One region of the Streptomyces sp. NEAU-sy36 genome, then DNA from elsewhere that is predicted to be linked to it. Evidence: riboswitches for the same ligand, from Rfam matches in the RefSeq annotation. Region 1 holds a riboswitch; the other holds the start of a gene.
What was found. A riboswitch is a leader RNA that binds a small molecule or an ion and turns the genes downstream of it on or off. The one in region 1 is predicted to bind glycine.
Positions count from the first base shown of each region.

Region 2: it holds a riboswitch for glycine, as region 1 does, so the genes downstream of both, gcvT (glycine cleavage system aminomethyltransferase GcvT) here and gcvP (aminomethyl-transferring glycine dehydrogenase) in region 1, are expected to answer to the same signal.

Region 1 is NZ_CP058977.1:2,501,457-2,506,821, forward strand. It holds partial or broken gene HZZ00_RS11535 (DNA polymerase IV) at 1-1,188, shown strand, start outside; gene HZZ00_RS11540 (PRC-barrel domain-containing protein) at 1,110-1,481, opposite strand; glycine riboswitch at 1,601-1,695, shown strand; gene gcvP (aminomethyl-transferring glycine dehydrogenase) at 1,870-4,755, shown strand; gene HZZ00_RS11550 (molybdopterin-binding protein) at 4,819-5,238, opposite strand; gene HZZ00_RS11555 (ABC transporter ATP-binding protein) at 5,266-5,365, opposite strand, start outside.
Region 2 is NZ_CP058977.1:6,868,385-6,873,749, forward strand. It holds gene HZZ00_RS29880 (enhanced serine sensitivity protein SseB C-terminal domain-containing protein) at 1-470, opposite strand, end outside; gene HZZ00_RS29885 (enhanced serine sensitivity protein SseB) at 566-1,351, opposite strand; gene HZZ00_RS29890 (AAA family ATPase) at 1,419-2,003, opposite strand; glycine riboswitch at 2,215-2,312, shown strand; gene gcvT (glycine cleavage system aminomethyltransferase GcvT) at 2,470-3,588, shown strand; gene gcvH (glycine cleavage system protein GcvH) at 3,720-4,100, shown strand; gene glyA (serine hydroxymethyltransferase) at 4,115-5,365, shown strand, end outside.

The DNA.
Region 1 (5,365 bases):
ACCGCGCGGTCAGCGACCAGGTGATGGCGCTGCTGCGGGAGCTGTCGCCGCTGGTGGAACCGCTGAGCCTGGACGAGGCGTTCGTGGACCTGGCGGCCGGGGGGACGGCGTGGGACGCGGAGTCGGCGCGGCGAACCGGCGTCCGACTGCGCGAGGACATCCGCGCGGCCACCGGGCTGGCCGGGTCGGTGGGGCTCGCCGCCTCCAAGATGCTCGCGAAGATCGCGTCCGAGGAGGCCAAGCCGGACGGGCTGGTGCTGATCGAGCCGGGCACCGAGCGGGCCCTGCTGGGACCTATGCCGGTGCGCACCCTGCCGGGGGTGGGGCCGGCCACCGGTGACCATCTGCGGCGGGCCGGCATCACCACGGTGGAGGAGCTGGCCGAGGCGGGCGAGGCCGAGCTCGTACGGCTGCTCGGCAAGGCACACGGACAGGCGCTGTACGCCATGGCCCTGGCCCGGGACGAGCGGCCGGTGGTGGCCGAGCGGGAGGCCAAGTCGGTGTCGGTCGAGGACACGTACGACGTGGACATCCACGACCGGCCGCGGATCGGGTTCGAGGTGCGGCGACTCGCCGACCGCTGTGTGGGGCGGCTGCGCGAGGCGGGGCTGTCCGGGCGGACGATCGTCCTGAAGGTGCGGCGGTACGACTTCTCGACGCTGACCCGCTCCGAGACGCTGCGGGGTCCCACGGACGACCCGGAGGTCGTCCGGGAGGCCGCCGGGCGGCTGCTGGACTCCGTGGACACCACGGGCGGGGTGCGACTGCTCGGGGTGGGCGTCACCGGGCTCGCCGACTACACCCAGGAGGACCTGTTCGCCCAGGCCGCGAAGCCGTCGCGGGAGGTGTCGCCCGAGGCGCCGGTGGCCGAGTCGGCGGCGGCGCCCGAGCCCGCCGCCCCGCACTGGCGGGCCGGCCAGGACGTACGGCACGACGAGTTCGGCCACGGGTGGGTGCAGGGCAGCGGCGTGGGCCGGGTGACGGTGCGGTTCGAGACCCCCCAGTCGGATCCGGGGCGGGTGCGGACGTTCCTCGTCACCGACCCCGCGCTGCGGCCGGCCGACCCCTTGCCCCTGGTGCCGGTGCCCGCCGGGCGGGGGCAGCCGTAGTCACGTCTCCTCTGAACCCGCCAGTTTGCCGAAGTCGTGGTCCGGGGCCGCCGCCGGCGGGGGCACGTCCAGGCCGTAGTGGTGGTAGAGCTGGAGTTCCTGTTCGGGGGAGAGGTGGCGGCCCACGCCGAAGTCGGGGGCGTCCTTGATCAGGGAACGGTCGAAGGGGACGTGCAGGGTGCCGTCGACGAGTTCACTGGGTTCCAGGGGGACGAAGGCGTCCCGGGAGAAGAGGCCGGTGCGTATGGCCGCCCACTCGGGCACGCCGGTCGCATCGTCCAGATACACCTCGTCGATCGTGCCGATCTTCGTGCCGGTGCGGTCGAAGGCCTTGCGGCCGATCAGGTTGCGCGGATCGATGTCGGTCTGCACGGTCCCTCTCCCTCCACGTGGTCGCAACTCATCCGTAAGCACTACGAAAGAGCACTTTCACCGCGGCGGCCACTTGAGGAACCGGCCGTTGACCTCGCTGGTAGGCTGATTGCGGCTGCTGACCCCGTGCGGGAGAGTCCTCCGACCACCTCGGAGGCGCCGAAGGAGCAAATCCTCCCCGGAATCTCTCAGGCTCACGTACCGCACGGACGAGGTCACTCTGGAAAGCAGGGCGGGTGTCGACGGCTTCCGCTCTCACCGACGGTGAAAGCCGGCGTCGCGAGGCGTCCGGTGAAGCTCTCAGGTTGAGATGACAGAGGGGGAGGCCGTCGGGGCACCCGCGCCGTGGTGCCCTTCGAAGGTCGCGTCAGACCAGGAGGCCTCCGCAATGACCGCCCAACGCATTCCGCTCTCCGAGCTCGAAGCGGGCATCCCCTTCGAACAGCGCCACATCGGCCCCGACCAGGAGGCGCGGGCCAAGATGCTCGCGCAGGTGGGCTACGGCTCCCTGGACGAGCTGACCGCCGCCGCGGTCCCGGATGTGATCAAGAACGCCGACGCGCTCGACCTGCCGGGCGCCCGCACCGAGGCCGAGGTGCTGGCCGAGCTGCGCTCGCTCGCCGACCGCAACCAGGTCCTCGGCTCCATGATCGGCCTGGGGTACCACGGCACCTTCACCCCGCCGGTCATCCTGCGCAACGTCATGGAGAACCCGTCCTGGTACACGGCCTACACGCCCTACCAGCCGGAGATCTCCCAGGGCCGTCTGGAGGCCCTGCTGAACTTCCAGACCATGGTCGCCGACCTGACCGGCCTGCCCACCTCGGGCGCCTCCCTGCTGGACGAGGGCACGGCCGCCGCCGAGGCCATGGCGCTGTCCCGGCGCATGGGCAAGAACAAGAAGGGCCTGTTCCTGGTCGACGCGGACGCACTGCCGCAGACCGTCGCCGTGATCCAGACCCGCGCCGAGCCGACCGGTGTCGAGGTCGTCGTCGCCGACCTCAGCGAGGGCATCCCGGCCGACATCGCCGCCCGGGACATCAACGGCGTGCTGGTCCAGTACCCGGGCGCCTCCGGTGCCGTACGCGACATCAAGCCGCTGATCGAGCAGGCCCACGAGCTGGGTGCCCTGGTCACCGTCGCCGCCGATCTGCTCGCCCTGACCCTGCTGACCTCTCCGGGTGAGCTGGGCGCGGACATCGCCGTCGGCACCACCCAGCGCTTCGGCGTCCCGATGGGCTTCGGCGGGCCGCACGCGGGCTACATGGCGGTGCACGAGAAGTTCGCCCGCAGCCTGCCCGGCCGCCTGGTCGGCGTGTCCGTCGACGCCGACGGCAACAAGGCCTACCGGCTGGCCCTGCAGACCCGCGAGCAGCACATCCGCCGCGAGAAGGCCACCAGCAACATCTGTACCGCGCAGGTGCTGCTCGCCGTCATGGCCGGCATGTACGCCGTCTACCACGGTCCCGAGGGCCTGCGGACGATCGCCCGGCGCACCCACCGGTACGCCGCGATCCTCGCCGAGGGCCTGCGGGCCGGCGGCGTGGACCTGGTGCACGGCGCGTTCTTCGACACCGTCACCGCGCGGGTGCCCGGCAAGGCCGCCGAGATCGTCGCCGCCGCCCGGGACAACGGCGTCAACCTGCGTCTGGTCGACGCCGACCACGTCTCCATGGCCTGCGACGAGACCACCACGCGGGCGCACCTGGCCACCGTCTGGTCCGCCTTCGGCGTCGAGGCCGACATCGAGGCGCTGGACGCGAGCGCCCCCGACGCGCTGCCCGAGGCCCTGCTGCGCGGCGACGACTACCTCACCCACCCGGTCTTCCACCAGCACCGCTCCGAGACCGCGATGCTGCGCTACCTGCGCAAGCTGGCCGACCGCGACTACGCGCTCGACCGCGGCATGATCCCGCTGGGCTCCTGCACCATGAAGCTCAACGCGACCACCGAGATGGAGCCGGTCACCTGGCCGGAGTTCGGCGCGCTGCACCCCTTCGCGCCCGCCGAGCAGGCCGAGGGCTACCTCACGCTCATCCGCGAGCTGGAGGACCGCCTGGCCGAGGTCACCGGCTACGACAAGGTCTCCCTCCAGCCGAACGCCGGCTCCCAGGGCGAGCTGGCCGGTCTGCTGGCGGTCCGCGGCTACCACCGCGCCAACGGCGACGAGGGCCGCACGGTCTGCCTCATCCCGTCCTCCGCGCACGGCACGAACGCCGCCAGCGCCGCGATGGCCGGCATGAAGGTCGTCGTCGTCAAGACCGCCGAGGACGGCGAGATCGACGTCGAGGACCTGCGGGCCAAGATCGAGCGGTACCGCGACGAGCTGGCGGTGCTGATGATCACCTACCCGTCCACGCACGGTGTGTTCGAGGAGCACGTCGCCGACATCTGCGCCCGGGTGCACGAGGCCGGCGGCCAGGTGTACGTCGACGGCGCCAACCTCAACGCGCTGGTCGGCCTCGCCAAGCCGGGCCACTTCGGCGGCGACGTCTCGCACCTCAACCTGCACAAGACCTTCTGCATCCCGCACGGCGGCGGCGGTCCCGGCGTCGGCCCGGTGGCGGTCCGCTCGCACCTGGCGCCGTACCTGCCCAACCACCCGCTGCAGCCGGCGGCGGGCCCGGAGACGGGCGTCGGTCCCATTTCGGCGGCGCCGTGGGGCTCGGCGGGCATCCTGCCGATCTCCTGGGCGTACGTCCGCCTGATGGGCGGCGAGGGCCTCAAGCGGGCCACCCAGGTGGCCGTGCTGTCCGCCAACTACATCGCCAAGCGCCTGGAGCCGCACTACCCGGTGCTCTACACCGGCCCCGGCGGCCTGGTCGCGCACGAGTGCATCATCGACCTGCGCCCGCTGACCAAGGCGACCGGCGTGAGCGTGGACGACGTGGCCAAGCGCCTGATCGACTACGGCTTCCACGCGCCGACCATGTCGTTCCCGGTGGCCGGCACGCTGATGATCGAGCCCACCGAGTCCGAGGACATCACCGAGCTGGACCGGTTCTGCGACGCGATGATCGCGATTCGCGCGGAGATCGACAAGGTCGGCTCCGGCGTCTGGCCGGCGGAGGACAACCCGCTGCACAACGCGCCGCACACCGCGGCCGCGCTCGGCGGCGAGTGGACGCACGCCTACAGCCGCGAGGAGGCCGTCTTCCCGGCCGGTGTGTCGGTGGCCGACAAGTACTGGCCGCCGGTGCGCCGCATCGACCAGGCCTTCGGCGACCGCAACCTGGTCTGCTCCTGCCCGCCGCTGGACGCGTACGAGGACTGACCGGCCCGCGCTGAACCGCGCTCCCCGAGGGCCCCGTCCGGATGTCCGGGCGGGGCCCTCGCCCTACGCGGTCGCCAGTGCCACTTCGGTCGCCTTGACCAGTGCCACCACGTCGGAGCCCACGAACAGGCCGAGATCGGCGGCCGCCTCCTTGGTGACGGCCGCGGTCAGCTCGCCGCCGGGGACGGCGACGCGCACGGTGGCCATGACGGCGCCGGTGGTCAGACGGGTGATGGCGCCGGGGAGCTGGTTGCGGATCGACAGGCCCGCCACGCGGTGCGTGGCGAGGGACACCTCGGTCGACTTCACCAGGGCGCGCACCGGCGTACCGGGCGCGAGGGCCAGGTCCTCGGCGGCGTCCCGGGTGATCGCCGCGGTCAGGTCCTGCCCGCCGTCCAGGCGGACCTCGACGATGGCCATCGCCTCGCCGGGGTGGACCGCCGTGACGGTGCCGGGGAGCTGGTTGCGGATGCTCAGGGTCATGGTCACCCACCGTAGGCGCCCGAGGGATCAGGCCGGGTACACGTGGGTCTGCGTCGCTTCGACTGTCGCCCAGACCGGTGCACCGGGACGCAGCTCCAGCTCCGCGGCGGCCATCGCGGTGAGGTCG
Region 2 (5,365 bases), 4.4 Mb from region 1:
TGGGCGTGCTGGGCGAGCAGAGCGTAGAACTGCGGGATCTCGATGCCCGGTTCGGACAGCCGCAGCGGTCCGGCGGGCTGGCGGTCCAGCCCGGTGGCGATGCGGCGCAGGTCCAGCCAGGGGATGCCGACGCCGCCGCCGGGGGCGTGCGGGTTGAGCCAGAGGCCGTAGTGGTCGGGGTAGAGGGTGCGGGCGACGTCCAGGCCGTCGATCACCTCGTAGGAACGGTTCCAGCCACTGGCCGACAGTTCCTGGGCGGAGGTCACACAGGGGGCGTAGTGGAAGCCGTCGACCTCCATGTTCCCGTACTGGGCGTCCGGGGAGCCGGCCTGGCCGTGCCACAGAAGCATCCAGATCTGGCCGGCGGAGGGGGTGGCGAGGGCGCGGAGGAGGGCCTCGTAGGCGTCGTAGCGTCCGGGCGTGACGTGGCGCAGCGTGTGTTCGACGCTTCCGCTGTGGGTGGCGCTCACCTTGTCATGCCCTTCTTTTTCATCATGCCCCGCGTGTGGGGACAGCTTATGCGCCGATGAGCTCCGGCCCCGTTGTCCGTACGCGGGTGCCCGGCCTACCGAACGTAGAAGGGTCGGACGCTTGACTTCAGCCACTCGGCGACCGGGTCGTCCGTGACGTCGAGGAGGATCAGGTTGACCGGCCACCGGACCGGGACCCGGCCGAGGGCGCGGCCCAGGGCCTCCAGCGGGGCGGCGCGGAAGTCCCCCTCCCACTGGGAGAGTTCGACACCGACGAACATGACCGGGTCGGCCGTCTCGATGGCGGCCAGGCAGCGGCGGGCGGTGAGCACCACGCCGGTCGCGGCGAACTCGGCGGACGCGGCGGAGAAGAAGTCGACCGGGTCGTCCTGCCAGTCGGGCTCGAAGAGGCGGACGCGGCCGCCGCCCGCCGGGCCGTCCAGCGGGGTGGCGCCGGCGCGGCACAGCTCGGCCACGGCCTCGGGCGGCAGCGGGATGCCGACCGTGCCGCCGGGGTTGACCGCGATGCCGGCCTGCGGGGGCAGTCCGCGGGCGAACTCCACGGCCGGGGCGATGGTGTACGCCATGTGGGAGCCGGTCGCCTGGCGCAGCTGCTCCTCGGAGCTGAACACCGGGACGTACGCCTGGCCGCCGATCTCCAGGCCGGGCAGGTCCAGCGGGCCGCTGCCCGGACCGCCGCCGTTGGGCAGCGGCACCCAGAGAAAGCTGCGGCCGAGGACCTCGATGATCCGGCCGCCCGCCGCGGGTATGCCGAGGGAGGCCGACAGCACCTCCTCCAGTTCGTTGCCGGGCCAACCGCCGTGCGGGTGGGGGTGCGTCTGTGCCGGGAAGTCAGCGGGAATGTCCGCCGGGAAGTCCATCTGCCTACCGCCTGCTGGGAACCACTGCTGTGACCACGAAGGCTATCGGGTGACGGTGACGAAGCCGCTACCCCGTGAACACGATCCGCTGTATCGCGTCCGCCGCGGGCCGGTCCAGCAGCACCGCGGAGCCGCAGCCCGCGGGCAGCTCGCCGCGCTGCACCGCGCCGAGCAGCCGGGCCGTGGTGCGGCGGTGGCGGGCGAAGGCGTACCCGGAGACGCCGCGGCCGCGCTCGCGCTGGCCAGCGCGGGCCGTCTGCTCGGGCACGTCCAGCAGGACCAGGTGCAGGGTGCCGCCGGCGCGCCGGGCCGAGCGGGCGAGCCAGGCGCGCACCCAGGGCTGGGTGCCGCAGTCGTGCACCACCACCGGCTGCCCCGTGCGCAGGGCGCGGCGCAGCGCGAGGTAGTGGGCGGCGCGCACCAGGGGGCGGTAGAGGGCGTACGGCAGGCAGCGGGGCAGCCGGGCGGCGAAGCGCTCGCGGGTGTCCTGGGAGTCGACGCGGCGGCCGGTGACCGCGCGGCGCATCAGCGTGGACTTGCCGCTGCCGGGCAGTCCGCTGAGAACCACGAGGTCGCGCGGGCCGAAACGCAGGGTGCGGGGCGCGTGGTCCGCCCGCTCGCGCAGGTCCCACGCCCGTGTCCGGTCCGCCATGCCCGCCCCCTCGTCCCCTGGCCCGGGTCGGCTCCCCCGCCCCCGGCCGGCCGCCCCGGTCTGTTCTCTGCCCGCCGGCGGTAAAGAGAAGGTAATGGAGCCCGTGCGACGGGCGGGTGCGCGCGCTGCCACGGGCCGGTCACGGATACGGGCCCTGACGGGCACGGGTGCGACGTGCAATGATGTGGCCGCCAACTGCATACCGGCCGCTTGAATCCGCGCGGGAGAGTCCCCAGCCGTCTGCGCTGGGGCGCCGAAGGAGCAAGTCCCTCCCTTGAATCTCTCAGGCCCCGTTACCGCGCGGGCGAGGCACATCTGAAAAGCGGGTCGCTGTGACAGTGGCTCCACCCAAGGTGCAAGCCGTGGTCGCCCCCGTGGCGGTCCCGGCGAACCTCTCAGGTTCCGATGACAGATGGGGAGGAACGTTCCTCGCCCCATCCCTGTTGCCCTGGGAGACGACCGACCGATGAGCAGTACCGAACTCCGACACACCGCGCTGGACGCCGTGCACCGCTCGCTCGGTGCGACGATGACCGACTTCGCGGGCTGGGACATGCCCCTGCGCTACGGCTCCGAGCGCGACGAGCACGTGGCCGTACGCACCAAGGCGGGTCTGTTCGACCTCTCCCACATGGGCGAGATCACCGTCACCGGCGCCGGGGCGGCCGCCTTCCTGAACCACGCCCTGGTCGGCAACATCGCCTCCGTCGGCGTCGGCCGCGCCCGCTACACCATGATCTGCCAGGCCGACGGCGGCATCCTGGACGACCTGATCGTCTACCGGCTCGCCGAGACCGAGTACATGGTCGTCGCCAACGCCTCCAACGCCCAGGTGGTCCTGGACGCGCTGACCGAGCGCGCGGCGGGCTTCGACGCCGAGGTCCGCGACGACCGGGACGCCTACGCCCTGATCGCCGTGCAGGGCCCCGAGTCCCCCGGCATCCTCAAGTCGCTCACCGACGCCGACCTGGACGGCCTGAAGTACTACGCCGGGCTGCCCGGCACGGTCGCCGGCGTCCCCGCGCTGATCGCCCGCACCGGTTACACCGGCGAGGACGGCTTCGAGCTGTTCGTGAAGCCCGAGCACGCCGTCGAGCTGTGGCAGGCGCTGACCAAGGCCGGCGAGGGCGCCGGTCTGGTGCCGTGCGGCCTGTCCTGCCGCGACACGCTGCGCCTGGAGGCGGGCATGCCGCTGTACGGGCACGAGCTGACCACCGCCCTGACCCCCTTCGACGCCGGGCTCGGCCGCGTGGTCAAGTTCGAGAAGGACGGCGACTTCGTCGGGCGCGCGGCGCTCACCGAGGCAGCCGCCCGCGCCGAGCAGAACCCCCCGCGCGTCCTCGTCGGCCTGGTCGCCGAGGGCCGCCGCGTCCCGCGCGCCGGGTACGCGGTGGTCGCCGGCGGCCAGGTGATCGGCGAGGTCACCTCCGGCGCCCCCTCCCCCACCCTGGGCAAGCCGATCGCCATGGCCTACGTCGACGCGGCGCACGCGGCGCCGGGCACCGAGGGCGTCGGCGTGGACATCCGCGGCAACCACGAGCCCTACGAGGTCGTGGCGCTGCCGTTCTACAAGCGCCGGAAGTAGCCGGCGAGCGCGGTCCCGCCCCCGCCCGGCCCCGGGCGGGCACGTGACCCTGCGCACATTCACCCGCCCAGCGGCGGTCCCCGCACTCCCCCCGTCATCAGCACTCCCGCGCGTACAGGAGAATTCAGGCCATGAGCAACCCCCAGCAGCTGCGTTACAGCAAGGAGCACGAGTGGCTGTCGGGCGCCGACGAGGACGGCGTCTCGACGATCGGCATCACCGAGTTCGCGGCCAACGCGCTCGGCGATGTGGTCTACGCCCAGCTCCCGGCCGTCGGCGACACCGTGACCGCGGGCGAGACCTGCGGTGAGCTGGAGTCCACCAAGTCGGTCTCCGACCTGTACTCCCCCGTCACCGGCGAGGTCACCGCGATCAACGAGAACGTCGTGGACGACCCGTCGCTCGTGAACTCCGAGCCCTTCGAGGGCGGCTGGCTGTTCAAGGTCCGCGTTTCCGAGGAGCCGCAGGACCTGTTCTCCGCCGCCGAGTACGACGCCCACATCGCCGGCTGAGGAGTCGTAGCCCCATGACTGTCCTGAACACGCCCCTGCACGAGCTGGACCCGGAGGTCGCGGCCGCGGTCGACGCCGAGCTGCTGCGCCAGCAGTCCACGCTGGAGATGATCGCGTCCGAGAACTTCGCGCCGCTCGCGGTGATGGAGGCGCAGGGCTCGGTCCTCACCAACAAGTACGCCGAGGGCTACCCGGGCCGCCGCTACTACGGCGGCTGCGAGCACGTCGACGTCACCGAGCAGATCGCCATCGACCGGATCAAGGAGCTGTTCGGCGCCGAGTACGCCAATGTGCAGCCCCACTCCGGCGCCTCCGCCAACCAGGCGGCCCTGTTCGCGCTGGCCCAGCCCGGGGACACCATCCTCGGCCTGGACCTGGCGCACGGCGGCCACCTCACCCACGGGATGCGGCTGAACTTCTCCGGCAAGCAGTTCAACGTGGTCGCGTACCACGTGGACGAGGAGACCGGCCTGGTCGACATGGCCGAGGTCGAGAAGCTCGCCAAGGAGCACCGCCCCAAGGTGATCATCGCCGGCTGGTCGGCGTACCCGCGGCAGCTGGACTTCGCCGCGTTCCGCCGGATCGCCGACGAGGTCGAGGCCTACCTGTGGGTCGACATGGCGCATTTCGCGGGCCTGGTCGCGGCGGGTCTGCACGCCAACCCGGTCGAGCACGCGGACGTGGTCACCTCCACGACCCACAAGACCCTGGGCGGCCCGCGCGGCGGCATCATCCTCGCGAAGAAGGAGTTCGCGAAGAAGCTGAACTCCTCCGTCTTCCCGGGCTTCCAGGGCGGCCCCCTGGAGCACGTGATCGCGGCCAAGGCGGTCTCCTTCAAGGTCGCCGCCTCGGAGGACTTCAAGGAGCGCCAGCGCCGTACGGTGGAGGGTGCCCGCATCCTCGCCGAGCGCCTGACGGCCGACGACGCCCGCGCGGCCGGGGTGAACGTGCTGTCCGGCGGCACGGACGTGCACCTGATCCTGGTGGACCTGCGCGCCTCCGAGCTGGACGGGCAGCAGGCCGAGGACCGCCTCCACGAGGTGGGCATCACGGTCAACCGCAACGCGGTCCCGAACGACCCGCGGCCCCCGATGGTCACCTCGGGTCTGCGGATCGGCACGCCCGCCCTCGCCACCCGCGGCTTCACGGCCGAGGACTTCGCCGAGGTCGCGGACGTGATCGCCGAGGCGCTCAAGCCGTCCTACGACGCGGAGTCCCTCAAGGCCCGGGTGAAGGCCCTGGCCGACAAGCACCCGCTTTACCCG